DNA from 4 places in the Bradyrhizobium sp. USDA 4472 genome. Region 3 is predicted to be linked to each of the others. Evidence: predicted binding sites of a transcription regulator. Region 3 holds the regulator's gene; each other region holds the start of a gene.

Region 1 (7,121 bases), 1.2 Mb from region 3:
AACGCAAACACGATGCCGGGCACCGTGCGCGCGAATTCAAGCAAGCGCCGCACCGTGAAGCGCAGCCAGGCCGCGGGCGAGGTGTTCTCAGCGGACAAGAAATTCAGCGCGAAGGCGAAAACGCTGCCGATCAGCGTGCCGACATAGCTGATCAGCAGCGTCTCGCCGAGCAGTCTCAGCCATTTGTGCCAGCCCCAGAACCACTCGCCAGGATTGGTCCAGACCCGCTCGCCGCTATCGAGGGTCAGGATGCGGTCGAAATAGCTGACGAAGTTGCCGAAATAGCTGAAGAACGTCCGCAAATTCACCTCGGCGCCGATCGAGGCCACAATCAGCGCGACGACGAAGACGGCGAGGCCCGCCAGCAGCCGCAAGCGCTTGCGTGCGACCGCCTTGCGATAGGCGGCGTTGAGGGCGGCGAGCTGCTGCTCGGGAAGGATCGAAACCGCAATCGTCATCGAAGGCACAGATCCAGCACAGACAGATCCATCAAGAACAGAGCCAGGTCCCTCGACCCGGCTCCAGTACATGTCCCGACGAGGTCAGGACGCCTTCTTGCGCAGATTGTCGACGAACTTGATCAGCTCGATGGTCTTGTTGTAATCGTCGGTGGCGACCGGCTCCCAGGGCTTGTTCTTGCCGTCGGAGAGCTTCTTGAACGCCTCGGGGTCCTTCGTCGCCGCATCGAGGAAGGCCTTCTTGATCGCGGCCTTCATGTCGTCAGGCAGATCGCTGAGATAGGCATAGGGCGAGTTGATGATGAGGTCGGACTTCACGATGATGCGGAAATCCTCCTTCTTCATCGGCGTGCCGTCGGCCGACTTCACCATGCCCTTGTTGAGCATGCGGGTCAGGTTGGAATCGTCGTCGGCGTTCCACCAGTTGGCGGCGACATCGACGGTTCCTTGCGCGAGCGCGAGAACGGCGTTCTCGTGGCTGCCGGTGAAGACGACCTTGGAGAAATAGGCATCGGGATCGATCCCCATCGCGTTCAGCTTGAAGCGGGGCATGTTGTTGCCGGACGTGGAGTTCGGATCGACCAGCCCGAGGTTCTTGCCCTTGAGATCCTCGATCTTCCGGTACGGCGATTTCGCCAACACGTAGAACACCGAGTAGTAGCCCTTCGAGCCGTCGGAATTGACGTCGATGACGAAGGCGTCGGTCTTCACGCCGGTGAGGCGGGCACGCGCAAAGGAAGCCGGACCGTAATAGCCGATCTGGATGTTGCCGGCGCGCTGGCCCTCGATCAGAGCCGCGTAGTCGTTGGCGACACGCAGTGTGACCTTGATGCCAAGCTCCTTGGACAGATAGCTGATGAAGGGGGCATAGCGCTCGGTCACGCCCGAGCCGTTCTCGGCCGGAATCGCGGCGAAGGTGATCTCCGGATATTTCGTCCTCCAGTCTTCGGCGGAGGCGGATCCGGCAAAGGTCAGCGCGGCTGCGCCGGCGAGAATGAGTCTGCGAGTGATCATGATGTCCTCTTCATGTGATAGGATCGGTTGACGCAAGACTGGCAATAATGGATGCGGCGCGGCTCAGGCAGCCGCGGCCCTTCCGAGCGCCGGGACGCCCTCGGGCGCCGGCGCAGGCGCGCCGCCCATGATTTCGGCGGCTTCGAGATCATAGAGCTCACGCGCGACGAGGTCGGTCAGTGCGGACGGGGCGCCATCGAACACCACCCGCCCCTGCGCCATACCGATCAGACGGTCGCAATAGCTGCGCGCCAGATCGAGCGAATGCAAATTGCAGATCACGGTGATGCCGAAGTGCTTGTTGATGCGCAGCAGCGCGTCCATGACGATCTTGGTGTTGCGCGGATCGAGCGAGGCGATCGGCTCGTCGGCGAGGATGATGTCCGGCTGCTGCACCAGCGCCCGCGCGATGGCGACGCGCTGCTGCTGGCCGCCGGAGAGCTGGTCGGCGCGCTGGGCGGCGAGCGCGGCGATGTCGAACTGTTCGAGCGCCGACATCGCCAGCGCCTTGTCTTGCTCGGGCCAGACCTGCGATAGCGAGCGCCAGGCCGGCATGGTTGCCAAACGACCCATCAGCACATTGGTCAGCACGTCGAGCCGGCCGACCAGGTTGAACTGCTGGAAGATCATGGCCGAGCGCGCCCGCCACTGCCGCAGCTCCTTGCCACGCAGCGCGGTGACGTCGAGGCCGTCGAACAGGATGCGGCCCTGCGTCGGCGTCACCAGACGGTTGATGGTCCGCAGCAAGGTGGACTTGCCGGCGCCGGAGCGCCCGATCACACCGACGAAGCCGCCGGGCGAGATTTGAAACGAAGCGTCGTCCACCGCGGCTTTTGCGCCGAACCGGCACGTCAGACCTTCAACCACCAGCATGCAGCGCTCCAGAGTAGCTGGAGCCCACCGCTAGCGCCGGCGGTTGACACTCGTGTGACATGAGCACGACGGTGCGGCGATCCAACACAGCTCATCCCCTGTCATTGTATCGTCATGATGATGTCATCGGGCCGCTCGAAGACGAGCGCCCGCCCTCGAAATTTCGGATACAACATGACCAAGGTGCTTTCGGTCGAGCCGACCATCGATCCTTCGGCGAAACTGCACGAGGTCAGGCTCGGCGCCTACACCGAGGTCGGCGCGCGAACGATCCTGCACGAGGTGGCGATGGGCGATTACTCCTACGTCGTCAACGACGCGCAGATCACCTGCACCACGATCGGAAAGTTCTGCTCGATCGCGGCGATGACGCGGATCAATCCCGGCAATCATCCGATGCACCGCGCCACGCAGGCGCATTTCAGCTACCGCTCCAGCGCCTACTTTCCCGGCGAGAGCGACGACAGCGAGTTTTTCGAGTGGCGACGCCAGCATCATGTCCATATCGGCCACGACGTCTGGATCGGCCATGGCGCGATCGTGCTGCCGGGCCGCAACATCGGCACAGGCGCGGTCATCGCAGCCGGCGCCATCGTCACAAAGGACGTGCCGGCCTATGCCATCGTCGCCGGCAATCCCGCGCGCATCGTCCGCCGCCGGTTCTCGGAAGAGATTGCCGGGCGGCTTGCCAAGCTGGCATGGTGGGACTGGGATCACGACAAATTGCGTGAAGCGCTGCCCGATTTCCGCAAGCTCGCGATTGAAGATTTCCTCGGAGCATACGAAGCAGGGGCAAGTTTCCCTTCCAGCAAACGAAGCGCGGTCGCGTGACAGACATTTTCATCGAGGGTGGCCGGACGCTGATCGGCTCCGAGCTCGCCGAAACTTCCCTCGCAGTTTCAGGAACCGACATCGCGCAGATCGATGCATCCCGCGGCCGGGCACGGCTGGCGATCGATGCGCGCGATCTTCTGGTGCTGCCTGGAATCGTCGATCTGCACGGCGACGCCTTCGAGCGGCAGATGATGCCGCGCGCCGGCGTCGAGTTCCCGATCGACGTCGCGCTTGACGACACCGACCGCCAGGTCATCGGTAACGGCATCACCACGGTATTCCACGCCACCACCTGGTCGCGGGAGCCGGGCCTGCGCAGCGGCGACAATGCAAGGCGCCTGCTCGAGGCGATCGAGCGGCAGCGTCCGCGCTTCGCCGCCGATACCCGTTTTCATCTGCGCCACGAGACCTACAATCTCGATGCCGAAGATGAGATCAGCCAGTGGCTCGGAGAGGGCCGCGTCGACCTGTTCGCCTTCAACGACCACATGGACGGGGTCGTTGCCGACATCTCCAATTCACGCAAGCGCAACCGCATGGTGGAACGCACCGGCCTGTCGAGCGAAGACTTCGACAAGCTCGTCACGCATATCGTCTCGCGCGCCGCCGATGTTCCGGCGTCGATCAACCGGCTCGCAGCAGTGGCCCGCGCGGCCGACGTGCGGATGCTCTCGCACGACGATGCGACGCCGGCGATGCGCAAGTCATTTCGCGACATGGGCGTGAAGCTCGCCGAGTTTCCGATCAATGAGGAGACGGCGCGCGAGGCCGCGGCTGCCGGCGACGCCATCGTCTACGGCGCGCCGAATGTCGTGCGCGGCGGCAGCCACACCGGCTGGACCAAGGCGTCCGACATGATCGCGAAGGGCCTCTGCTCGGTGCTGGCCTCCGACTACTACTATCCGGCGCCGCTGCTCGCGGCCTTCCGCGTGGCCGCCGAGGGCGTGCTGCCGCTGACCGAAGCCTGGAAGCTGATCTCGTCGGCACCGGCAGAAGCCACCGGGCTGACCGATCGCGGCACGCTCGCGACAGGCCTTCGTGCCGACATCCTGCTCGTCGACGACAGTGCGCCGTTGCGGCCGCGGCTGGTCGCGGTGATCTCAGCCGGCAAGCTCGTGCATCTCGCCGATGCGACCCGGCTGATCGGCACAGCAGCGGCGCCGCGCGAGACTGTCGTTGCGGCCTAAATTGGCTATGCTCCTGAAATGACAGGTTTCCCCCGCTACGCGATCTATTTTGCCGCCGGCGCAGACAGCGCGCTGTCGCGCTTTGGCGCCGAGCTGCTCGGCTATGATGCCTATACGGGCGAGGAGCCACCCTTTGCCGGCGACGCCTTACGCGTTGCACCTGACTGGCGCGACATCACCGCCGATCCCCGCAGATACGGCTTTCACGGCACGCTCAAGGCGCCGATGGCGCTGGCGGCGGGCAGGACCGAAGCGGAGCTCTCGGCGGCGTGTGCCGCATTTGCCGGCAAGGCCCGGCCGATTCCGGTGATCCGTCCTGTGGTCGGTGCCATCAGTGGCTTCATTGCTGTGATCCCGGCTGAGCCGGTCGATGCGCTTGAAAAGCTTGCCGCCGATTGCGCCCGCGATTTCGATTGCTTCCGTCCACCACTGACGGCGGAAGACCGCGCGCGGCGCAGGCCCGACAGGCTCAGCGAGCGGCAGCGCGACTATCTCGATCGCTGGGGCTATCCCTACGTGATGGAGGAGTTCCGCTTCCACATGACCGTGACGGGGCGGCTGGATGCGGATCGGCGCGGGCCGATCCTGGAGATGTTGCGGGCGCGGTTTGCGGGGCTCGGTCTCGACACGCTCGAGATCGATCGCATCACGCTGTTCAAGCAGGATGACGCGAAGACGAGGTTTCGCGTCATTGGCGAGTGGACGCTGGCGAGTTAGCGCGGCTTGCGCGGCATTCTCAATGTCGTCCCGGCAAAGGCCGGGACGACGGCGGAGACTTTGGATTACTTTCCCCAGCGCAGCGCCAACGCGTCGCGCTCCTTGGCGAGCTCGAGCAGTCCTGCCCGCGTCGCGGGATGCAGCGGCTGCAGCGGATGGCGGACCGCGTCGGACTTGATCACGCCTCCGGCCTGCATCATCGCCTTGCAGGCGATCAGACCGCATTGACGGTTCTCGTAATTGATCAGCGGCAGCCAGCGTTCATAGGCGGTCTTGGCCTTCTCCCGATCGCCCGCGAAATAGGGATCGATGATCTGGCGGATACCGTCGGGATAGCCGCCGCCGGTCATCGCGCCGGTCGCGCCGGCATCGAGATCGGCCATCAGCGTGATCGCCTCCTCGCCGTCCCAGGGACCCTCTATATCCTTGCCGCCGGCCTCGATCAGGCTGCGGAGCTTTGACGCCGCGCCCGGCACCTCGATCTTGAAATAGCGGATATTGGAGAATTCGTGCGCCAACCGTGCCAGCAGCTCGACCGACAGCGGCGTGCCCGCGACCGGCGCGTCCTGGATCATGATCGGGATGTTGATCGCGCCCGAGAGCACCTTGAAGAATTCGACGATGCCCTTTTCAGGCACCCGGAACGTGGCGCCGTGATAGGGCGGCATGACCATGACCATGGCCGCACCGGCGGCCTCGGCCTGCCGGCCCCGCGCCGCGCACACGGCCGAGCTGAAATGGGTGGTGGTGACGATCACCGGCACGCGGCCGGCGACCTGCTCCAGCACCGCATGCATCACGCTCTCGCGTTCGGCATCGGTCAGCACGAATTGCTCGGAGAAATTGGCGAGGATGCAGATGCCGTTCGAACCGGCATCGATCATGAAATCGATGCAGCGACGCTGGCCCTCGAGATCGAGCTCGCCGCGCTCGTCGAAGATGGTGGGGGCGACCGGAAACACGCCGCGATAGGGGCGCTGGGCCTTGTGGGGGGTGACCGGCATCGAAATTATCTCCCTGTAGTCCCGTCGTTAGAGCTTGGTACCGCTACCATTTACAGGTCGCAGGCAGGCGCGGCAATGCCGATCCGCGTTCCGTCGAGCCGGGAATGGAAGCCTTAGGCGGACTTTACGGCGCCGAGGAAGCCCTCGACCGCGACACGGAGGCGGTCGGCGTCGGCCGACATCTTGGTCACGGATTGGAACAGCACCGTGCCGGCATTGCCGGTCTCCTGGTTGAGCTGGGCCACGCTGCCGATGGTATCGGTGACCTCGCGGGTGCCCTGGGCGGCATGCTGGAAGTTGCGCGAGATCTCGGTGGTGGCCGCGCGCTGCTGTTCGACGGCGGCGGCAATGGCGGTCATCTTTTCGTCGATGCCGCTGATGGCGCCGCCGATCGAACGGATGGCGGCGACCGCCTGACCGGTCGCGCCCTGGATCTCCTCCACCTGGCGCGAGATCTCTTCCGTCGCGGTCGCGGTCTGCGAGGCGAGGCTCTTGACCTCGCCGGCAACCACCGCAAAGCCGCGGCCGGCCTCGCCGGCACGGGCCGCCTCGATCGTGGCGTTCAAGGCGAGCAGATTGGTCTGGCCGGCGATGGCGTGGATCATCTTCACGACTTCGCTGATGCGGCCTGCGGTCTGGTCGAGGATTTCGACGGTGGCATTGGTCTGCTCGACCTGGAACACCGCTTCGCGCGCATCACGTGCGCTGGACTGCACTTGCGCGGAGATCTCGCCGACAGAGGCCGAAAGCTCCTCGGTCGCGGCCGCGATGCTTTCGAGATTGTTGGTGGCCTGCTCGGCGGCGGACGAGACCGCGGAAGTCTGGCTGCTCGATTCCGACACCAACGTGCGCACGTCGGTCGCGGTCGCATCGAGCTCCTTGGCCGATGTCGCGACGCTTTGAATCACCGCCTGCACGGTTTCGTCAAAGCTACGGCACGCCTCGTCGACGGTGCCCGAGCGGGCGAGCTGCATCGCCTGCTGCGATTCGCGTTCCCGGCCAAGACGTTCCGCGGTGGCCGCGCTTTCGCGCAG
Region 2 (7,121 bases), 1.6 Mb from region 3:
CAAGCTGACGCAGGCGCTGCGCCGCGTCGCCGAACTCGAAGCTGCGGCCGACACCGACTTCCTGCTCGATATTCCCAACCGGCGCGGCTTTGAGCGCGAGCTCCAACGCGCCGTCGCCTACATGAGGCGCTACCGCGCCAGCGGCGCGCTGATCGTGCTCGACGTCGACCGGCTGAAGCCGATCAACGATTCCTTCGGCCATGCCGCCGGCGACGAGGTGCTGAAGGCGATCGCCACGACGCTGACCCGGCAGATCCGCGCCTCCGACGTGGTCGGCCGCCTTGGTGGCGACGAGTTTGCCCTGCTGTTGTGGAATCTCGGCGAGGCCGATGCGAAGGCGAAAGCTGTTATCCTCGAACAGGCGATCGACGGTTTGTCATTCACCTTTCGTGGTCAGCAGGTGATGGCCGGCGCTTCTGCCGGTGTCGCGCTGCTCGGTGCGCAGTCCGATGCCACCCGCGCGCTGGAGGAGGCCGATGCCGCCATGTATGTGCGCAAGGCGCACCGGCGTCACGAGCCGCGGATCAGGCTCGTCAACAGCTAAATTAAAGGGTCGCGAGATCTTCCGGCACGTTGCCGAATTTGCGCAGCAGCGTGGCGTCACCGAATTCACCGGTCATCGGATCGCCGCTGCGACTGAACGCGACCGCGCCGATATGGCCGGGACCGTGCGCCAGAGCCTCTGCGCGCCGTAAGGCGGCCGTCGGGCTCTGGCATTCCTCGGCGGCGCCCGCGACAGGCGATCCGTCGGCATCAATCAGGAACGGCATTGCAACGTAGTAGGTCACATCAGACATGGCGTTGCTCCAATGGTGCGCCTCGAGGTTCAGGCCGCGCTGCTTCTGCTACGTGAGGATTCCGGAATGCAGCCGGCCGAAATCGCTGCCTGCAATTCCTCCAGCTCGGCTTCCAGATATTCGTTGGCCATGATCAGCGCCTTGATGGTGCTGCGCAGATTGCCGTCGCACATCGCGATCGCCTGATCACAGGCTTGTTCATAGTGGCCGTTGTCGAGAGGGGCGGGGACTGGCATCTGCGGTGTCCTTGCGGGTTGTCCTTGGGTGTTTCCGGCATATTGGGGCCGGGACAAATGTTCTTATTTTGTTCTTTTTGAGTCAAGCGGATTCGACTCCGCACTTCCGCAGCCGCTGTGGATCAGGCGATGATGTCCGGCGTGATCTGGTCTTCGATGAAGGCGATACGGTCGCGCAACAACAGTTTGCGCTTCTTCAACCGCTGTAACCGCAACAGGTCGGGGGCGGGCGATTGATGCAGTGCATCGATCGCCGCATCGAGATCTCGGTGTTCCTGCTGCAACCGGGTGAGCTCGGTTTCGAGCTCACGCTCGTCTTCATGGGTCATGTCTGCGGTGGCCGAAAACCGATAGGCTTGAGATCAAGGCTGTGGATGCCCTGTGGAAATTATCGTCCTTGCGCGGCGCGATCGCAAGCGATCTGCACCTCCACGCACCGCTCCATCGCAAGATATTTCAACGATTCGGAAGCAGTGTCGCGCGAGCACATTGATATCATGGATTTTTCGTCGCGTGGTTCCGTACTCACGGTTCGTTACATATGAATTTTCAAAAATGACGGCGCGACGACGGATACCCATCGACAGAACGAATCGGTGATGTAGAGTCCCTCGTCCGGATCGAATCCAAGGTTCACCCCTACCGAGGAGGTTTCGAATGACAATTCAGGCACATCTGGTTGAATTGGAACGGAAGCATAAAATTCTCGAGAACGAATTGCACGAGGCTCTCGTGCACCTTTCAACAGACGACCTGCAAATTGTTGAGTTGAAGCGCCGGAAGTTGCTGGTCAAGGACCAGATCGAACGTCTGAAGAACACTGGCGATACGCTTCACTAGTAACCCCTGTAACAGTGTAGAGTTTAATCGCATCCTTTCACGCAGGGATCAGCGCGTTTGTGCTCATCCCTGCGGCAGGATGCGCGCGCTGCGCGATGATCGTCGCGCAGCTTTTTTGTTTGGACGCGTTTTCGTGACGCGACCCGGTCCGCGCTTCGCTCGAAAATGCTCCCTAGATGTCCGTCAGCCTAGATGTCCGTCAGCTCGGCGACGTGGTCCGCGATCGCGAGCGACGACGTCAGTCCCGGCGATTCGATGCCGAACAGATTGACCAGGCCTGCGACCCCGTGGTCGCGCGGACCCTGCATCAGGAAATCCTGCGTAGCGACCGCCGGCGGCACGATCTTCGGGCGGATGCCCGAATAGCTCGGCATCAGCGCGCCATCGGGAAGCGTCGGCCAATATTTGCGGATTGCCGGATAGAAGCGCTCGGCGCGCGACGGATCGACTTCATAGTCGATCGTCTCGATCCATTCGACGTCGGGGCCGAAGCGCGCCTGTCCTGCCATGTCCAGCGTCAGATGTACGCCAAGCCCGCCGGGCTCGGGCACCGGATAGATCAGATGCGAGAACGGTGCGCGCGCATTGCAGCTGAAGTAATTTCCTTTGGCGAGATAAGCAGGCGGAATCCGATCGACCGGCATGCCGTCGATGTGGCGCGCCACTGATGTCGCCGAGAGCCCGGCGGCGTTGACGAGCAGGCCGCATTGCAACGTCATCGGCGCTTCGCCGCCGGCTTCGATCTCGATCATTCCGGCCTCCGCCTTGGCGCGGATCAGCGGCGTGTGAAACGCAAAGGCCGCGCCTGCTTCCTCGGCCTCGCCGCGCAGCGAGAGCATGTAGGAATGGCTGTCGATGATTCCGGTCGATGGCGAGAGCAGTGCGGCATCGCAGGCCAGCGCCGGCTCCAGCGCGCGCGCCGCCTCGCCCGATAGCAGCTGCAAGTCGAGGACGCCGTTGGCCTCGGCATGGGCCTTGATCGACTGCAGCTTCTCGGTTTCCTTGGCATTGGTCGCGACGATCAGCTTGCCGCAATTCTTGTGCGGGATACCGCGCTCGCCGCAGTAGCGATAGAGCGCTTGCTTGCCGGCGACGCACATGCGGGCCATCCAGCTTCCGGCACGGTAGTAGATCCCGGCATGGATCACCTCGCTGTTGCGTGAAGAGGTGATGGTGCCGATGGCCTCGGCTTCTTCGAGCACGATCACCTCGCGCCCGGCCTGGGCCAGCTTCCGGGCCACCGCGAGCCCGATCACGCCGGCTCCGATGACGACGCACTCGACCCTATCCATGGTGATGCAGAAGTCCTGCTGAGGGTGCCGACGACGTCGGATTGCCTGGGAAACGCGCCGGGCGGGCATTTTCCGTTAAGAAAGCATTTATCATGTCAGGGCAATTGCCGTATTTCGCGTCACATTTTTCTGTTGGGCGTACAGGCGTTTACCCGATCCAAACCGCTGAAGCCAGACAATCCGCAGTTGAAATCGCGGGTGGCTGATGGCTGAGAAGAACTGGCAGGAAGGCAGCATGCTTCCGATTGCTGTGCAGGCCGTCGTGTGCCTGACCAGCGCGGTGGCGCCTTCGCGTGCCCTCGCGGACAGTTTCGCGGCGCCGAGCCATTTTGGCGATCTCGACCCCAATCTGATCTGGGAAGCCCTCATCGGCGGCATTGTCATCTGCGCGTTCCTGGTCGCGATCGCGCTCTGGATCCATTCGGCGCTGCGCCGAAGCAGGCGTTCGCAGTTGCGGCGCAACGCCTTCGTGTCCTCCGCCATGAACAATCTCAATCAGGGCGTGGTGATGACGGATGCGCAGCGGCGCATCATCTTCTGCAATGACCGCTATCTCGACATCTACGGTCTTACGCGCTCGGACCTGTGGACCGGCATGACCGGCTACGACATTCTCGAGCTCAGGCGCAAGCGCGGCGTCCTTGGCATCTCCGACGAGGACTTCTACGAGAAGGCGGCAAGCCCCAACGGCCTCATCACCGAACTGCCTGACGGCCGCGCCATCCTGGTCAAATATTTCATCCTGCCCAATGGCGGATCGGTGGCGACCCATCTCGATGTCAGCGAGCAACGCAAGCTGTCGCGGCAGCTCGCCTCGACCAAGCAATTCCTCGAGACGGTGCTGGACAACGTGCCGGCCTGCGTGGCCGCGAAGAACATCGAGGACGGTCGCTACATCTTTGCCAACAGGGCCTATGAGCGGTTCTGGGGCTTTTCGCGCGACCACGTCGTCGGCAAGAACGCGCGCGAGCTGTTCGGTCCAAAATCGGCCGAGAGCATCGAGGCGACCGACCGCGCTGCCCTGCTGGCCCCCGAGGGACAATATCGCAACGAGTTCGAGGTCGAGGTCGAACGCGACCATGCCCCGCGCAAGGTGGCCTCGATCCGGATCGTGGTCCGCAACGAGAGCAACAAGCCGGAATTCCTGCTGCTGGTGTTCGAGGACATCACCGATCGGCAATCGCTGTCGATGGAGCTGGAGAGCACCAAGAAGTTCCTCGAGCTCGTGGTCGACAACATTCCGGTCGCGCTGATCGTCGAGCAGGTCAGGGATGGCCGCTACCTGCTCGCCAACCGCAGCGCCGAGACGATCCTCAATCGCAGGCGCGAGGAAGCCACGGGCCTGACTGCTTCCGACATCTTCAATGCCAAGGAAGCCAAGCTGATCATCGCGCGCGACGAGGCCGCGATCAAGAAGCGCGGGATGATTACCGAGGAGCATCCGATCTCCACCAAAGACGGCCTGCGCCTGTTCCTGACCCGGCGTGCCACGGTGCTCAACGATTCCGGCGAGCCGCAATACCTGATCAAAACCCACGAAGACGTCACCAACCGCAGGCAGACCGAATCGCGCATGGCGCACATGGCCTACCATGACGGTCTCACCGACCTGCCGAACCGCGCCGCCTTCCTTCAGGCCTTGACCCAGATGATCGAGGCCTGCGAGGGGACCGACGAGGAATTCGCCGTCCTTTGCGTCGATCTCGACGGCCTCAAGGAAGTCAACGACGTGTTCGGCCATGCGCTTGGCGACAAGCTGCTGGTCGAGGTGGCCCAGCGGCTCCAGGATGCGGCACGCGGCGGCCTGGTCGCGCGTCTGTCCGGCGACGAATTTGGTTTGATCATCGACGGCAAGCAGCCTGACGCGGGCCTCGCATTGGCGCAGCAGCTTGGCCAGGCGCTCGCGCCGGAGTTCCACATTGACGGCCGCGCGGTGCGTGCCGGCATCACCTCCGGCATGTCGGTGTTTCCGCACAATGGCCCCGACGGTGCCTCGCTGCTCGCCAATGCCGGCGCCGCACTTTTCCGCGCCAAGCAGAAATCGCGCGGCACGATCAGCCTCTACCAGCCCGAGATGGACCAGCAGATCCGCGACCGCCGCGTGCTGCACCAGGACCTGTCGATGGCGATCAAGAACGGCGAGCTGTCGCTGGCCTTCCAGCCGCAAGGCATCGCGCGCAACAGCATCGTCGAAAGCGAGATCATCGGCTTCGAGGCGTTGGCGCGCTGGCAGCATCCGGTACGCGGCCAGGTCTCGCCCGCCGAATTCATCCCCATCGCGGAGGAAAGCGGCCTGATCGTCGAGATGGGCGAATGGATCCTGCGCGAGGCCTGCCGCGAGGCGGCGTCGTGGCCGAAGCCGCTTCAGGTTGCGGTCAACCTGTCGCCGGCGCAGTTCATGCACGGCGACGTGGTCGGGCTCGTCCATTCGATCCTGATCGAGACGGGCCTTGCGCCCGGCCGGCTCGAGCTCGAGATCACCGAGGGCGTGCTGATCGAGGATTTCGATCGCGGCCTCGCGCTTCTGCGCCGCCTGAAGGCGCTTGGGGTGCGCATCTCGATGGACGATTTCGGCAGCGGCTATTCCTCGCTGAGCTATCTCCAGGCGTTCCCGTTCGACAAGATCAAGATCGATCGCGCCTTCATCATCAATCTCGGCCGCAATCCGCAGTCGGCCGCGATCGTCCGGGCCGTGATCGATCTCGGCCACGGCCTCGAAATGTCGATCATCGCCGAAGGCGTCGAGACCATCGACCAGCTCGCCTTCCTGGCCAGGGAAGGTTGCGACGGCGTGCAGGGCTATCTGCTCGGGAAGCCGCTGCCGATCGGGAAATATGCCGATCTCGTCGGCCGCGGCGAGGCTATGGAGCTTGCGCTCAAGACCGGCTAGTGGTGTGCGGGCGCACACTCGCTCCCTCTCCACGGTTTCATGGCGGATTACGATCTTGCGATCATCGGCGGCGGCCTGAATGGTGTCAGCCTCGCGCGCGATGCCGCCGGCCGCGGCCTGCGGGTGATCCTGATCGAGCAGGGCGATCTCGGCAGCGCGGCCTCGTCGGCGACACCGCGACTGATCCATGGCGATCTATCGGTGCTGGAGCGGCGCGGCTTCTGGCGGGTGCGCCGGGCACTGGTCGAGCGCCGGACGTGGCTGCGGATCGCGCCGCATCTGGTGCGGCCGATGAATTTTGTGATCCCCGCCCATTCCGACGAGCGACCGCCATGGCTGCTGCGGGCTGGACTCTATGTTTATGACACGCTGACGAACCGTGGTGGGCTGCCACGATCGACCACCCTCGACATCACGCATCATCCGGTCGGCAACGCGCTCAGGCGTCCGTTCGGCATGGCCTTCGAGTATGCCGACTGCGTCGTTGACGATTCCCGCCTGGTGGTGCTCACGGCGCTGGATGCGGCCGAACGCGGCGCTGCGATCCTGACCGGTGCGCGCTGCGTGCGTGCGGACAGGACCGACATCTGGCGGCTCGTTTTGGTCGACCGCGGCCATCGCCGGGCGGTCACGGCGCGTGCGCTGGCCAATGCCACCGGCGGGTGGACGTCGATGGTCGCCGAAACCGTGCTGCGGCAGCCGCAACCGCCCATGGCCGCCATGCAGATGAGCCAGATCGTCGTGCCAAAACTCTTTGAATCCGACAATGTCTATGTGTTCCAGAATAATGACGGACGCCTGATCTTTGCCAGCCCGTTCGAGCGCGATTTCACGCTGCTCGGCACGGTCACGCGCGATTTCACCGGCGATCCCGCAATCGTCGCGATGCCGAGCGCGGACGTCAGCTATCTCTGCGATGCCGCGAGCCGCTATTTCCGCGCGCGCGTCGCTCCCACCGACGTCGTGCGCACGGTCTCCGGCGTCAATTTGATGCCCGCGGCCGCGCGGCGACGTGACGGCACGACGCTGTTCCACGCGCGCCGGCGCAAGGCACCCCTGCTGACGA
Region 3 (7,121 bases):
GAACGACGGCCTGCGTAGCCCGGAGTGACCACCGGGCCCATGAGAAGGATCACTTCACCGCGTCAAAGCACCAGGCCAAAATGCCCTTCTGCGCATGCAGGCGGTTTTCGGCCTCGTCGAACACGACCGATTGCGGGCCGTCGATCACCTCGTCGGTGACCTCCTCGCCGCGATGGGCCGGCAGGCAGTGCATGAACAGCGCGTCGGGCTTGGCCAGTGACATCAGCTTGGAATTGACCTGGTAGGGCTTGAGCACGTTGTGGCGGTGCTCGCCTTCCTTGTCGCCCATCGACACCCAGGTGTCGGTGACGACACAATCGGCGCCCTTGACCGCGGCCTCGGGATCGGTGCCGAGCACGATCGGCGCACCCGTGGTCTTGATGAAGTCGCGCATCGCCTTTTTCGGCGCGAGCTCGGGCGGCGTCGCGACATTGAGCTGGAACTTGAAGCGCTCGGCGGCGTGGGCCCAGGACGCCAGCACATTGTTGTCGTCGCCGGTCCAGGCCACTGTACGACCTTCGATCGGGCCGCGATGCTCCTCATAGGTCATGAGGTCGGCCATCACCTGGCACGGGTGCGAGCGCCGCGTCAGGCCGTTGATGACGGGCACGGTCGCGTTCGCCGCGAGTTCCAGCAGGGCCTCGTGATTGAGGATGCGGATCATGATGGCGTCGACATAGCGCGACAGCACGCGCGCGGTGTCGGCAATGGTCTCGCCGCGGCCGAGTTGCATCTCGGCACCGGTGAGCATGATGGGTTCGCCGCCGAGCTGGCGCATGGCGACATCGAATGAGACGCGGGTGCGGGTCGAGGGGCGCTCGAAGATCATCGCCAGCGTCTTGCCTTCGAGCGGCTTGACCGGCTGGTGCGCCTTCTGCTTCGCCTTCATGGCGGAAGAAGCCGCGAGCATGCTCTTGAGCTCGGACAGCGGCAGCTCGTTGATATCGAGGAAGTGCTTGGGACTCTTGCTCATCAGCTTGCCGCCCGCTTGTTACCCGACAGCGCCGTGCAGGCGCGTTCGAGCCTGGCGACGCTGTCCTCGATCTCGGCTTCGGTGACGATCAGCGGCGGCAGGAAGCGTACGACATTGTCGCCGGCGCCGACGGTGAGCAGTTTTTCGTTGCGCAAGGCCGCAACCAGATCGCCTGAGGGCACCACGGCCTTGATGCCGATCAAGAGCCCCTCGCCGCGGACTTCGCTGAGGATATCGGGGTGACGGTCGATCACGGAAGCGAGTTTCTGCTTCAGGAGCAGCGACATCTTCTGCACGTGGTCGAAGAAGCCGGGCTTGAGCATGACGTCGAGCACGGCGTTTGCAGCTGCGATCGCCAGCGGATTGCCGCCGAAGGTCGAGCCGTGCGAGCCGGGTCCCATGCCGGAGGCTGCATCACCCGTTGCCAGCACCGCGCCGATCGGGAAGCCACCGCCGAGCGCCTTGGCGAGCGACATCACGTCAGGCGTGACGCCGGTGCGCCGATGGGCAAACAGGTCGCCGGTGCGGCCCATGCCGGTCTGCACCTCGTCGAAGGCGAGCAGCAAGCCCTTCTCGTCGCAGAGCTGACGCAGCGCCTTGAGGAAAGACGGTGTCGCAGAGCGCACGCCGCCCTCACCCTGGATCGGCTCGATCAGGATGCCGGCGGTGTGTGGCCCGATCGCCTTCTTCACGGCCTCGATGTCGCCATGCGGCACCTGGTCGAAACCGTCCATCGGCGGCCCGAAGCCTTCGAGATATTTTGCCGATCCGGTCGCGGCCAGCGTCGCCAGCGTGCGGCCATGGAAAGCGCCTTCGAAGGTGACGATGCGATAGCGCTCGGGATGGCCCTTGGAGAAGTGATGATGGCGGACCAGCTTGATCACGCCCTCCAGCGCCTCGGCGCCGGAATTACAGAAGAACACGAAGTCGGCAAAACTCTCGTTGCACAGACGCGCGGCGAGCTTCTCGCCATCCGGGCTCTGGAACAGGTTCGACATGTGCCAGAGCTTGGTGGCCTGCTCCTGCAGCGCCTTGACCAGCGCGGGATGGGCATGTCCGAGCGCATTCACGGCGACGCCCGAGGTGAAATCGAGATACCGATCGCCATTGGTTGCGATCAACCAAACGCCTTCACCGCGCTCAAAACCGAGATCGGCCCTGGCGAAAACGGGGAGCAAATGCGGCGCTGCGCTGTTAGTCATGACGGCCACTTGAATGTTGCGGACGGTGTGGGCGTGCATTGCGCAACGCACCATTGACCAGCCTGAAAACGAAACGTGCCGCCTTTTAAGGGCGGCACGCGTCACCATTTTAGGCCTGGTGAAACGGGTGTCAATGCCGCCCGAACGCCTCGCGACATGCTGAATCCGTAGTCTTGCGGTGGCGATTTTGCGGGATATTCGCCACGGAACATGTGGAAGCGAGTCGCCGGACTCTTGCGCGTGAGTCACGCCATATTGTAGCGTTCGGCTTGTCAGATACGACATCTCGTGCAGCGGTTCTGATCCCAAAAGTCCTCTTGTACCGGCGTAAACGTTCGGGCGTCTGATTGCGCCCGGCGAGCCTTAAGGGATTCTGGCGGCACGGGTTTTTCGAAGCTTACGCATTCGTCGTGCGGCCCCGCAGATGGCGGCGCGCGGTGAAGGAAAGGGTGCCATGACCGTTTTGACCTGGTCCGACGATCGCGTCGAACAGCTGAAAAAGCTCTGGGAGGCCGGACTTTCGGCCAGCCAGATTGCCGCTGAGCTTGGGAATGTCACCCGCAACGCCGTGATCGGCAAGGTACACAGGCTCGGCCTGTCCGGCCGCGCCAAGAGCCCGTCTTCGGCAGCTCCCCGGCCGCGCAAGGCGCGTCCCGCGCAGCACATGATGCGCGTGAGCCGCCCGATCTCGCGGGGCAACACCGCACTCGCCCAGGCCTTCGAGGTCGAGGTCGAGGCTGAACCTGTGACCTTCGACAACGTGGTGCCGATGAGCCAGCGGCTGTCGCTGCTCGAATTGAACGAGGCCACCTGCCACTGGCCGGTCGGCGATCCCTCGAGCGCGGACTTCTTCTTCTGCGGCGGCAAGGCGCTCTCCGGCCTGCCCTATTGCGCCCAGCACTCGCGGGTCGCGTATCAGCCGGCGGCCGATCGTCGCCGCGCGCCGGCGAAGCCGGGTCCGCGCTGAGCATGGCTCCAGACGACAGCGTCCCGGTACCTGCGACGATCGAGACATAAAAAAGCGCGCCCCAGGGCGCGCTTTTTATTTTGCTTGCATGTCACCGTGCTCAGGCCTGCTCGGCCTTCGCGAAGCGGTCGTCGAGCGCGTAGCCGGCGCCACGGACGGTGCGGATCGGGTCCTGCTCGCGGCCGAGATTGAGGAGCTTGCGCAGGCGGCCGATATGCACGTCGACGGTCCGCTCGTCGATGTAGATGTCGCGGCCCCAGACGCTGTCGAGCAACTGCTCGCGCGAGAACACGCGGCCGGGATGCTCCAGGAAGAACTCCAGCAGGCGATATTCGGTCGGGCCGAGGTCGATCGGCCGGCCCGAGCGCGCCACGCGACGCTTTTCGCGGTCGAGCTCGATGTCGCCGAAAGCCAGCACGGTTGCGAGCCGCTCGGGGCTTGCACGCCGCAGCAGTCCTTTCACCCGCGCCAACAGCTCAGGCACGGAGAACGGCTTGACGATGTAATCGTCGGCGCCGGTGGCGAGGCCGCGCACCCGCTCGCTCTCCTCGCCGCGCGCGGTGAGCATGATGATCGGCAGCTGCTTGGTGTCGGACCGCGTCCGCAACCGGCGGCACAGCTCGATACCGGACAGGCCCGGCAGCATCCAGTCGAGCACGATCAGATCGGGAATGTGCTCCTTGAGACGGGTGTCGGCGTCGTCGCCGCGCATCACCGTCTCAACGTCATAACCGTCGCCTTCGAGATTGTAGCGAAGCAGCTCGGTGAGAGCTTCTTCGTCTTCAACCACCATAATGCGTGCGCCCATGGGGTCGTCGCTCCTTGAGGATTCAGGTGTTGGGGACGGTGGTTGCGAAGGTCGTCATGTCGCCCTTCGGTCGCTTGTCGGTGATGGCCTGGCCTTCGATCATGTAGAACACGGTCTCGGCAATGTTGGTGGCGTGGTCGCCGATCCGCTCGATGTTCTTGGCGCAGAACATCAGATGGATGCAGAACGAGATGTTGCGCGGATCCTCCATCATGTAGGTGAGGAGCTCGCGGAACAGCGAGGTGCAGATGGCGTCGACCTCCTCGTCGCCCTTCCACACCACCATCGCCGCCGGCAGATCATGCGCGGCATAGGCATCCAGCACCGACTTGACCTGTTGCTGCACGAGGTCGGTCATGTGCTCGAGGCCACGGAACAGCTTGAGCGGATGGAAATCCGTCTCAAGCGCCGCGACGCGTTTGCCCATGTTCTTGGCGAGGTCGCCGATCCGCTCGAGATCGGTCGCGACGCGCATGGCGCCGACGATCTCGCGCAGATCGATCGCCATCGGCTGGCGGCGGGCGATGGTGAGCACGGCGTGCTCCTCGATCCGCCTTTGAAGCGCGTCGATCTCGGCGTCGGTGATGACCACGCGCTGGCCGAGCGCGACGTCGCGACGGATCAGCGCGTCGACGGAATCGACGATCATCCGCTCGGCGAGGCCGCCCATTTCCGCGACCGACCGGGTGAGCTCCTGGAGGTCGGTATCGAAAGCCTTTGCGGTATGTTCAGAACCCATGTCCTGTCTCCTCAGCCGAACCGGCCGGTAATGTAATCCTGCGTGCGCCGGTCGGTCGGCGACGTGAAGATCTTGCTGGTGTCGTCGAACTCGATCAACTCGCCGAGATACATGAAGGCGGTCTTGTCGGAGACGCGCGCCGCCTGCTGCATGTTGTGGGTGACGATCGCGATCGTGTAATTCTCGGACAGTTCCTGGATCAGCTCCTCGACCTTGGCGGTCGAGATCGGGTCGAGCGCCGAGCAGGGCTCGTCGAACAGGATCACCTCGGGCCGCACGGCGACGGTGCGCGCGATGCAGAGACGCTGCTGCTGGCCGCCGGAGAGCGAGAGGCCGGATGCATTGAGCTTGTCCTTGACCTCGTTCCACAGCGCGCCGCCGCGCAGCGCCTTCTCGACGCGGTCGTCCATCTCGGACTTCGGGATCTTCTCGTAGAGACGGATGCCGAAGGCGATGTTCTCGTAGATCGTCATCGGAAACGGCGTCGGCTTCTGGAACACCATGCCGACGCGCGCGCGCAACAGATTGAGGTCCAGCCCGGGATCGAGGATGTTGGTCTGGTCGAGCATCAGCTGGCCGGTGACGCGCTGGCCGGGATAGAGGTCGTACATCCGGTTGAAGATGCGCAGCAGGGTCGACTTGCCGCAGCCCGACGGGCCGATGAAGGCCGTGACGCGGTTGGTGCCGAGCGCCAGATTGATGTTCTTCAGCGCGTGGTGCTCGCCGTAATAGAAGTTGAGATTGCGCACTGTCACCTTCGCCGGAGCTTCGGGCAGCGGCTGCTGGGCATGCGGGAGCCCGCCGGAGGCGCTCATCGATACGGAAAGGTCACTCATTTTGCGGTCCTCTCGGCGCCAAGAATGCGCGCGCCAATGTTCAGGGCAAGCACGGTCAACGTAATCAGCAGCGCACCGCTCCAGGCGAGTTGCTTCCAATAGGCATAGGGGCTCTGGACGAAGTTGTTGATCGTCACGGGCAGGTTCGCCATCGTCTTGTTCAGGCCGAGGCTGAAGAACTGGTTCGACAGCGCGGTGAAGAGCAATGGCGCGGTCTCGCCGGCGACACGGGCGGTCGCGAGCAGCACGCCGGTAATGAGACCCGAGCGGGCCGCGCGATAGGCGATCCGCTTGATCACCAGCGAGCGCGGCAGGCCGAGCGCCGAGGCCGCTTCACGCAGCGCGTTCGGCACCAGCAGCAGCATGTCCTCGGTCGTACGCAGCACCACCGGGATCACGATGACGGCCAAAGCGAGCGAGCCTGCGATCGCCGAGAAGCCGCGCATCGGCACCACCACGGCGCCATAGATGAACAGGCCGATGATGATCGAGGGCGCCGACAGCAGGATGTCGTTGATGAAGCGGATCACCGAGGTCAGCTTGTCGTTGCGACCGTACTCGGCGAGATAGGTGCCGGCGAACAGGCCGAGCGGCGCGCCGATGCCGACGCCGATCACGGTCATGATCAGCGAACCCACGATGGCGTTGCGCAGGCCGCCTTCGGTCGAGCCCGGCGGCGGCGTGTCGGCGACGAACAGTTCGAGGTTGAGGCCCGCCAACCCGTTGTAAAGCAGCGTCATCAGGATCAGCGCGAGCCAGGTCACGCCGAAGGCGGCGGCGGCGATGCAGAGCGTGCGGACGACGATGTCCTTGCGGCGGCGGCGTGCATAAATCGGGTTCATGTTACTTCCCCGCCTTCCTTTCCAGACGCAGCAGCATCAGCCGGGCGCCCGCGAGCACGAAGAACGTCAGCACGAACAGCAGCAGGCCGAGCAGGATCAGGCCGGACTGGTGCAGCCCGTCGCTCTCGGCGAATTCGGAGGCGATCGCCGCCGAGATCGTCGTGCCCGGCGCGAAGATCGACGACGAGATGCGGAACGAGTTGCCGATGATGAAGGTGACCGCCATGGTCTCGCCGAGCGCGCGGCCCAGCGCCAGCATGACGCCGCCGATGATGCCGACGCGGGTATAGGGAATTACCACGCTGCGCACCACTTCCCAGGTGGTGCAGCCGACTCCATAGGCAGCTTCCTTCAGCACCGGAGGCACCGTCTTGAACACGTCGACCGAGATCGATGTGATGAATGGCAGCACCATGATCGCGAGGATCAGCGCGGCGTTGAACAGGCTGAGATAGGACGGCGGACCTGCGAAGATCGCGCCGAGCACGGGGACGCCATCGAAGATCTTGATCATGAAGGGCTGGAAGGTGTTGGCCAGGAACGGGCCCAGCACGAAGAAGCCCCACATGCCGTAGATGATCGAGGGAATGCCGGCGAGCAGCTCGATCGCCATGCCGATTGGCCGGCGCAGCCATTGCGGGCAGAGCTCGGTCAGGAAGATCGCAATGCCGAGACCGACCGGAATGGCGATCAGCATCGCTATGAAGGAGGTGACGAGCGTGCCGTACATCGGTCCGAGCGCGCCGAGCACGGG
Region 4 (7,121 bases), 3.6 Mb from region 3:
TCGGCTGGTTTGCCAGAGTGAAGCCGAGTGGACCCAGGAAAACCGGCCACAGATACATCACCCGCACGACCACGATGTCGCCCTGATTGCCGGGGTTGAATTGCCAGACATTCGTCACCTTTCCATTGCCGTCGTAGGTGAGGGTTGGCAGGGCCGTGTTGGTCGAGCTCCATGAGTTGGCAACCTGGACGTCGATCATCAGGCCGCTGCAGTTGAACAGGATCACGACGTTGGAGCAGACCGCGCTGGCAAACTGGGCCTGGGTCATGCCCTGGGCCTGCGCCTGCCCCGTCAGGATCGCCCGGCTCGATTGGTTCACCACCTGTTCCAGGAGCTGCTGCGCAAAGAAAACCAGGAAGGTCTGGATGATCGCGACCAGCAGGGCGATGAAGGCCGGGGCGATCAGCGCGAACTCGACCGCGGTTGCGCCTTTCCGGTCGGCAAAGAACGCGCGCCAGCGGCGGCGGCGTCTGGTTGTGGGCACGGCGTGCGTGGCGGTCATGTTTGCTTTCTCTATTGAGTCAGGCGGGGGTCGGACGCGACCTTGAGGAATAGAGCCTGGAGAGCGCTGGTGATGTCGCCGTTGGTCGACACCTTCTGATACAAATCGGGAGATGAGGCGCAGGTTTGCAGGTTTGTCTCGATCTGGCTGGTCGAGCCGGTGGACGTTCCATTGAAGGGGTAGATCCAGCTATCGTACCAGTTGTTCGTTTTATGGAGCGCCGCGTCGTCATACTCTGTGTAAAGCACGGCGATGCGGATCTTCCTGTTCTTGATGGTGGTGCAGATCGTGGGGTCGAGCGGCTGCTGGCAGCGCTTGCCAGTGAGAGTCTTGTTGCAGGAGCCCGTGTATGCGTCGGTCGTAATGTTCACGTCTTCAACGCCGTCGGTCACGAGGAACACCACTTCCTGTGGCGTATCGTTGGTGACGTTGGTGCCGTTCCCCGGATTCGGCATGATCTTGTTGAGACCGCTCAATGCGCCCGCGATGCTGGTGTCGGCGTCGCTATTGTTGTTCGACGATGTCAGCCAGTTGTTCTTGTAGACTGGCAGGACCGCAATGTTGTTGGCGTAATTCTGGATGGTCGCTACCGTGTAGCTGGTTGTCGAGTTGGGCGTCACGGGAGTTTGCACCACCCCCGGTTTTCCGGAAGGCGCGAAGATCGGCGAGCTGCTGTTCAACTGCCAATCAAACGTATAGATCGCGACCCCATAGGTATTTCGATTGGTGGTCGATACGCTTTGTGCTGTCGTCATCAGGGATTGGACGGCCTGCTTGACACGGTCGATGCGTAATGTGACGCCGAGATTGCGGGCAAGCTGGTAGTTGTCAATTCCGCCTGGATTGCCCAGATTGTCTGCGGCGGGATTGGTTTCGTGGCATGCGAATCCGCACCCTTTGTACCCGCTCGAGTCGACCTGATTTTGCGTGTTGGCGATCAGCTTGCTGATGTCGGCCGATGTCGCGCCGATAGCCATGGAAGGCGAGTCGTCCAGCAAGAGATAGAAGTTGATGTTGGGGGCGCCCTGGTTGCGTGCCAATGACTGACCTGTGAACGGCCAGTTTGCCTGTTTGAGCACGCTCGGGAAGGCATTGTTCGCCGTCGCGTTGTAGCAAATCTGAACGTTGCGAACGACTTGGTTGTTCGAGTTGACGGGGTCAGCATAGACTGCGTCCACGCCGGGGCAGGCGGCGTAAGTACAGTATCCCGTCGTGGCATCGGGTTTGCTGCAGTTGACAGCGACCGTGAGATTTGGCTGCGCCGGCAAGTTGTTGTTGCTCACCAGAGCATTCGCCGTGACGTTGAAGACGTTCTTCGCTGCGGTCTGCGCCGCCTGCGGGCTCTGCTGCATCATTGCCGAGGTGACTGTGGCGACGGCGGCAGCGTCGCTGGCCGAGTCGAGGTTCACCTTCATGTGTTGCGTATGCGTGTAGTCCAGCGCCATGCCCAGCAGAAAGATGGTCGGAACCATCACCAGCGCAAAGATCACGGCGACGTTGGCCTTGCGATCTCTGGCAAAACGACACAACCAAGCGCGGAGCATGATCTTCATCCTAATCGCCTGAGTCGCGGCAAAGGCAATTTTCTCTGGCTTATCAAGGACCGAGGAACGCGACCGGGCGGCCTCTGCCGACTTCTCGGCAGAGCGGAACTTTGAAGATGCCCCGTTAAGCAAGGCTTACGCGGATCGCGCGAACATGGGCCGCCGAAATCCGCCGTTGCCGGATTGAACGGCATCATTAACGAGGGCTAAACGCAGCCAGGACAATTAAAGCGAGCTGTTACGGAAGACTGGCTGGGCTCGCGCGACCTGATCGATCCCGTGATGGGCCGGCGGCATTGCGGGCCGCTCCGGCCGCCAGCAAGCGGTCGGTTGCGCGAGCAGGATCTTGCTTGCGGCCTAAAATTTCAGCGTCGTTCGCAGACCTAGCACCGCAGCGTTCTTGAGCGCCTTGCCCGGCATTGGTCCCAAGGGGTCGGTCGCCCCTCCGCCGGGATGGATGATGTATTGGAAATTCGGCTGAAGGGTCCAGCCATCGCGTAGCTGATACTGGTAGACGGCCGTCAAAAGTCCTTCGAAGCTGCGCGCCGGCCAGGATGGCCCGACCATCGCCCGATAGTCGGCGTCGAGCGCCTGGGCTCGCTTCGAGACGTGGGCGTAACCAGCCGCGATGCCGAACTTGTCGTCGGGACGCTTGTCGCTCAGTCCGATCAACTCGAACCCGGCGTCCGCATAGAGATCGATCAGGTTGCGGTCGGCTGGCGCACCCGAGACGCGGGCGAACACGCCGATTCCGCGATCGTCGCTCTTCGGCACGCGATAGAGCTGCTGCTCGAAGACGGCCCATCCTCCGACATCACCCGCCAACATGAGGGGCGTACCGCTGCTGGCCGCAGCGGCGAGTGACACTCCATTGTTGGCAAGTTGCAGATCGGAAAACGATCCGAAGTGACGCCAGCCACCGAGCTTGATTTGCCCCGTCAGATTGGGATCGCCCTTTTTGTTGTTCCAGGCATACTGGATCTGGCCAAGGAGAAGGGGTGGATCGTTGACGCGGAAATTGACGCCGTAACGGTCGCGCTCTTGCGGATCGCCGGGACCAGGGCCCGCCTGGTTGCCGTCGAACACGCCGCCAAGCACAGACAGGTGATCCGTCACGTTGACCAGCAGGCGGGTGCCCATCGCGGCCAGTGGCGGTGAAGGCCCGCCGCTTGGCAGGTCCAGCGATGTGATCGCCGGCCAGCCCATCGAGGCGTTGGTAAAGACGTCGGTGTATTTCGTATTGAAGAACTCGCTGTCGGCGGCAAGCTGACCGAACTTGAGCGAGACCTTCTTGTCGCCCCACTGCTTCTCGAAATAGGCTTCGTACAAGCGGGTGGACGGCAGCGCTTCAATGCCGCTGACGACCAGGAAATTGCCGAGATAATTGCGCGACAAGCCCTCGCCGTGAATCTGGAACATGTTGGCGTGAAAGGTCAGCTTGTCGATTCCGGCGAGCTTCTGCAGGTCGACGTCGACCGCGAGATTAAGCCGGCCTTCGTAGATCACACCTTGCTTGAGGCCGCCCGTGACATTTCCGAGCGTCTCGCCGATGTAGGTCGCGGCAAACTTGACTCCATGTTTTTCGAAGGGGTTTGGCAGAAGCCCAAGCGTCTTTTCCTCAACGGTGCTTTCGCCGGTATCGGGATCGGCGGGCTTGTCGTCATCGGTTTTCTTGTCGTCCTGTGCGACAGCGTGCGATCCTGCAAGCAGGCTCGCAAAAGCCGTGGCCTGTATCAGGCACTTGGCTGACCTGCTCAGCTTGAATCGCAACAAGATGCGGCCCCCTGGAATGGAAGGATGCGCGACCGCTCAAGGGGCGCCCCCGCCGAGGGTACAGTGGCACCTGATGGGCTTCCGCGCACCTAACATTTGTTGATGTTCCGGCGTTTTAACTGGACAAACGTTTAATGGTCTTCACGGCGTGCCGGGGTCCGCGCCAGCCCAGGAACTCGAGCTCCTTGTTCTCGAGCACGTTGGTGGCACGGAAGAACTCTTCGAGTTCGCCTCGCGCGCGCGAAGGCAGATGGCGGATGTCCCGCAGGTCCGTTTCGAGCGGCGATCGATCGGGTACCGCGAACACGCGATCATTGCGCTCCCTCTTGCCCTTGCTTTTCTGCTCCATCTCGAGAATGCCGATCGGTTTGCATTTGAGGACGACGCCAGGATACGTGCGCGCATCATGTATGATCAGGACGTCGAGGGGATCTCCATCCGGAGCTTTGGTCGAAGGGATGAAGCCCCAATCATAGGGATAGCTGAGCCCCGCCATCAGCGGTTTCGCGAGGGTGAAAATGTGGAATTTCGGATCGAAGTCCAGCTTGCATGTGCTCGCGCGGGGAGTTTCAACGACCGCGAACACGTGGTCGTCGTCCGCCCATGTCGGAAGCTTCAGGACGTTCGTCATCTCGTACTCTTTCCGTACACTCTCATACCTCCGGTTCTCTAAGAACTGAAGCACGTCAACGATCGTTCCAGATTTCATCGATTGGATCGCCACGGACAGATTCGGTTCTGGGACCCGTCAGCGACAGGATGACGTTGCCGTTCCGATCGAGGGAGATCGTATGGTCGAAGCTGCGGCGACCATTTTCCAGGGCGAGGAAGATGGCGCAGACGCCGGATGACGGCCCGATCACGGCCAAAGGACACGATGGGAGGAACGATTTCCGGCGCGCCGCATTCAACGCGTATGAGGAACCTATATTTCGGCATCAGCGCTCTCGCTGGTGCGCTGGTTCTCTTCACGATCTGGCTGGGCCAGCATGAACGGCAAGCCTCGATCGAGCGCCTTGAGCAATGGGAGCTTCGGTCTCCGGCTAAGCCCTAGCGGCGACGAGCATGTCACTACCGCCGGTTCGGCGGCGGCAGTGACGTGGAGATCGATGATGAGCGCTTGACGGTCAACGTTTGGGGAGTGACGCCATGACCTCGCCCGCGTCTCCGTCCTCGAGGCAAGGCGTGACTGTCAATGGAAGCAGGTCAGACCATTGCGCGAGCCAACGATACATGGCTTTCGGATCACTCGATTCAGAGATCGCAAATCCCTGTCCATTCATGCCATGCCAGCGACCGAGCATCCTGACGCCCTCCGGGGGCGCGCCACCGGTCTCCAGAAAGCGGGCGACGGCTGCGTTGAAGGTTCCTTGGGGTACGCTCCAGGTGGTTATGAATTTCATGCGATTCTCCCATGACCAGAATTATCGGATGAATGTCGCGGCTGTGCCGCGTAGGCACGATAGCGCCGGCGTCTCGAATGACAACGGCGAATGAACAGGTGCGTCGGTTTGATCCAGTTGCCGTAAGACGCTATTTGCCGTCGTTCCAGATGTCGGTGGTCAGCTTCCAGTCCTCCCCGACTTTCTCCCACACGACGACATATTTTCCGCTCACCTCCTGCGGGGAGGCTCCCTTGGTCCTCAATACGAACGTGCCGATCTCGCGTGCCGCGGACGAGCCTAGCGGTTTGACATCCAGCGTTGTGAGCTTCGGATCGGTGACTTGTTCAGCCATGCTTTTCCACATTGCCTCGATGGCCGTTCGGCCCTTCACCATCGCGGACCCCGGTGGCAATGCGATCGCATCCGCGCTGTAGAGGGACGCAATCCCGGAAAAATCGCCCTTGTTGAACAGTTCGAGCCATTTCGCATTGTTCGCGTCGATCTCGGCCTTCTGAGCCAAAGCCGGCGCGCTCAACGAGATCACGATTGTCGTCGCTAATGCTATGTTGCGCATGATCATCTCCAGACCAATGTACGATGCGGATGCAGGGCAGTCGCCAGTCTCGACAGAGGATGCGTTGAATGACGCATCCCAACCCCGGGGCAGGCGCGACAGCAATTCCGGGGAATTACCGTCAGCACCATTGACGAAGCTGCGCAGTGGATTGCAAGCGCTCGCGCCCGGCCTTGCCTGCGCCCGTTCTCAAGAGAGGGGCGAAGAAGAGAGCAAAGCTCGGGCGAAATGAGCCGCGAGATAGCGGACGTGTGTCCCGGCCGGAGTGCTAGGCCATCGCGGGTTTCGCCTGTGGCTTCGGCTGTCGCGACAACGCCAGCACGATCAGAGAAGCGAACACGCAGAGCGCGCCGGCGATAAAGAAGGCAGGCAAATAGCTCTGCAGCAGCGTCCGCGACAGGCCCGCGCCGAATGCTGCGGTGCCGGCGCCGAGCTGATGGCCGGCGAAGATCCAGCCGAACACCAGGTTGGCGCGCTCGGGTCCGAATTTCTGCGCGGTGAGGCGCACCGTGGGCGGCACCGTCGCGATCCAGTCAAGGCCGTAGAACATCGCGAAGAGCGACAGGCCATAGAACGAGAAATCGCTGAACGGCAGGAAGATCAGCGAGAGCCCGCGCAGGCCATAGTACCAGAACAGGAGATAGCGATTGTCGTAGCGGTCCGACAGCCAGCCCGACATGATGGTGCCGAAGAAATCGAAGATGCCCATCGCCGCCAGCAGGCTTGCGGCCTGAACCTGCGGGATGCCGAAATCGAGGCACATCGGGATCAGGTGCACCTGCACGAGCCCGTTGGTCGAGGCGCCGCAGACGAAGAACGTCGCAAACAGGATCCAGAACGCAGATGACTTCGAGGCATCGCGCAGCGTGCCGAGCGCGACTGCCGTGATCGAGCCGTTGCTCACCGGCGGAGCGGGCAAGGGCTCGGTGCCTTCGTCGCCGAAGGGACGCAGGCCCACATCGCTCGGCCGGTCGCGCATCACGAGCGCGACGGCGGTCGCCGAGACGCCGAGCATGATGCAGACGAAGCCGAGCGCGAGGCGCCACCCGTAACGTTCGGTCAGGCTTGCGAGCAGCGGCAAAAACACGAGCTGGCCGGTGGCGACGCTCGCAGTCATGACGCCGATGACCAGGCCCCGGCGCGCCGCAAACCAGCGCGTCGCGATGGTGGCGCCGAGCACCAGCGCGGTCATGCCGGTGCCGATGCCGATCACCACGCCCCACAGCGCCACGAGCTGCCAGACCTGCGTCATGCCGAGCGAGAGCACCAGCGCGGAGACGACGATGAGCTGCGCGGTCAGGGTGACGTTGCGCAGGCCGTAGCGATTGAGGAGGGCGGCGGCA

What was found. The regulator PhoB, encoded in region 3, activates phosphate uptake and scavenging genes when phosphate is short. The targets are predictions, from matches to a motif close to TGTCATNNANCTGTCAT.
Region 1: the regulator PhoB is predicted to act here: its motif matches at 2,445-2,461, upstream of phnC (phosphonate ABC transporter ATP-binding protein).
Region 2: the regulator PhoB is predicted to act here: its motif matches at 1,589-1,605, upstream of ACVWZ4_RS06975 (YdcH family protein).
Region 4: the regulator PhoB is predicted to act here: its motif matches at 4,667-4,683, upstream of ACVWZ4_RS32230 (inorganic diphosphatase).

The regions. Positions count from the first base shown of each region.
Region 1 covers NZ_JBSSAM010000001.1:1,981,620-1,988,740, forward strand. Annotated here, with positions in the region: gene phnE (phosphonate ABC transporter, permease protein PhnE) at 1-458, opposite strand, end outside; gene phnD (phosphonate ABC transporter substrate-binding protein) at 543-1,472, opposite strand; gene phnC (phosphonate ABC transporter ATP-binding protein) at 1,536-2,345, opposite strand; gene ACVWZ4_RS09000 (transferase hexapeptide repeat family protein) at 2,520-3,176, shown strand; gene ACVWZ4_RS09005 (alpha-D-ribose 1-methylphosphonate 5-triphosphate diphosphatase) at 3,173-4,366, shown strand; gene ACVWZ4_RS09010 (DUF1045 domain-containing protein) at 4,385-5,083, shown strand; gene ACVWZ4_RS09015 (dihydrodipicolinate synthase family protein) at 5,149-6,087, opposite strand; gene ACVWZ4_RS09020 (methyl-accepting chemotaxis protein) at 6,201-7,121, opposite strand, start outside.
Region 2 covers NZ_JBSSAM010000001.1:1,555,979-1,563,099, reverse strand. Annotated here, with positions in the region: gene ACVWZ4_RS06995 (GGDEF domain-containing protein) at 1-544, shown strand, start outside; gene ACVWZ4_RS06990 (hypothetical protein) at 546-797, opposite strand; gene ACVWZ4_RS06985 (hypothetical protein) at 827-1,033, opposite strand; gene ACVWZ4_RS06980 (YdcH family protein) at 1,156-1,362, opposite strand; gene ACVWZ4_RS06975 (YdcH family protein) at 1,691-1,873, shown strand; gene ACVWZ4_RS06970 (NAD(P)/FAD-dependent oxidoreductase) at 2,062-3,165, opposite strand; gene ACVWZ4_RS06965 (sensor domain-containing protein) at 3,371-6,055, shown strand; gene ACVWZ4_RS06960 (glycerol-3-phosphate dehydrogenase) at 6,095-7,121, shown strand, end outside.
Region 3 covers NZ_JBSSAM010000001.1:3,184,112-3,191,232, reverse strand. Annotated here, with positions in the region: gene argF (ornithine carbamoyltransferase) at 50-973, opposite strand; gene ACVWZ4_RS14620 (acetylornithine transaminase) at 973-2,175, opposite strand; gene ACVWZ4_RS14615 (GcrA family cell cycle regulator) at 2,630-3,142, shown strand; gene phoB (phosphate regulon transcriptional regulator PhoB) at 3,243-3,950, opposite strand; gene phoU (phosphate signaling complex protein PhoU) at 3,973-4,689, opposite strand; gene pstB (phosphate ABC transporter ATP-binding protein PstB) at 4,701-5,525, opposite strand; gene pstA (phosphate ABC transporter permease PstA) at 5,522-6,367, opposite strand; gene pstC (phosphate ABC transporter permease subunit PstC) at 6,369-7,121, opposite strand, start outside.
Region 4 covers NZ_JBSSAM010000001.1:6,821,349-6,828,469, reverse strand. Annotated here, with positions in the region: gene ACVWZ4_RS32245 (TadE/TadG family type IV pilus assembly protein) at 1-502, opposite strand, end outside; gene ACVWZ4_RS32240 (TadE/TadG family type IV pilus assembly protein) at 514-2,055, opposite strand; gene ACVWZ4_RS32235 (carbohydrate porin) at 2,404-3,783, opposite strand; gene ACVWZ4_RS32230 (inorganic diphosphatase) at 3,935-4,543, opposite strand; gene ACVWZ4_RS32225 (DUF3303 domain-containing protein) at 4,947-5,222, opposite strand; gene ACVWZ4_RS32220 (YybH family protein) at 5,353-5,784, opposite strand; gene ACVWZ4_RS32215 (MFS transporter) at 6,047-7,121, opposite strand, start outside.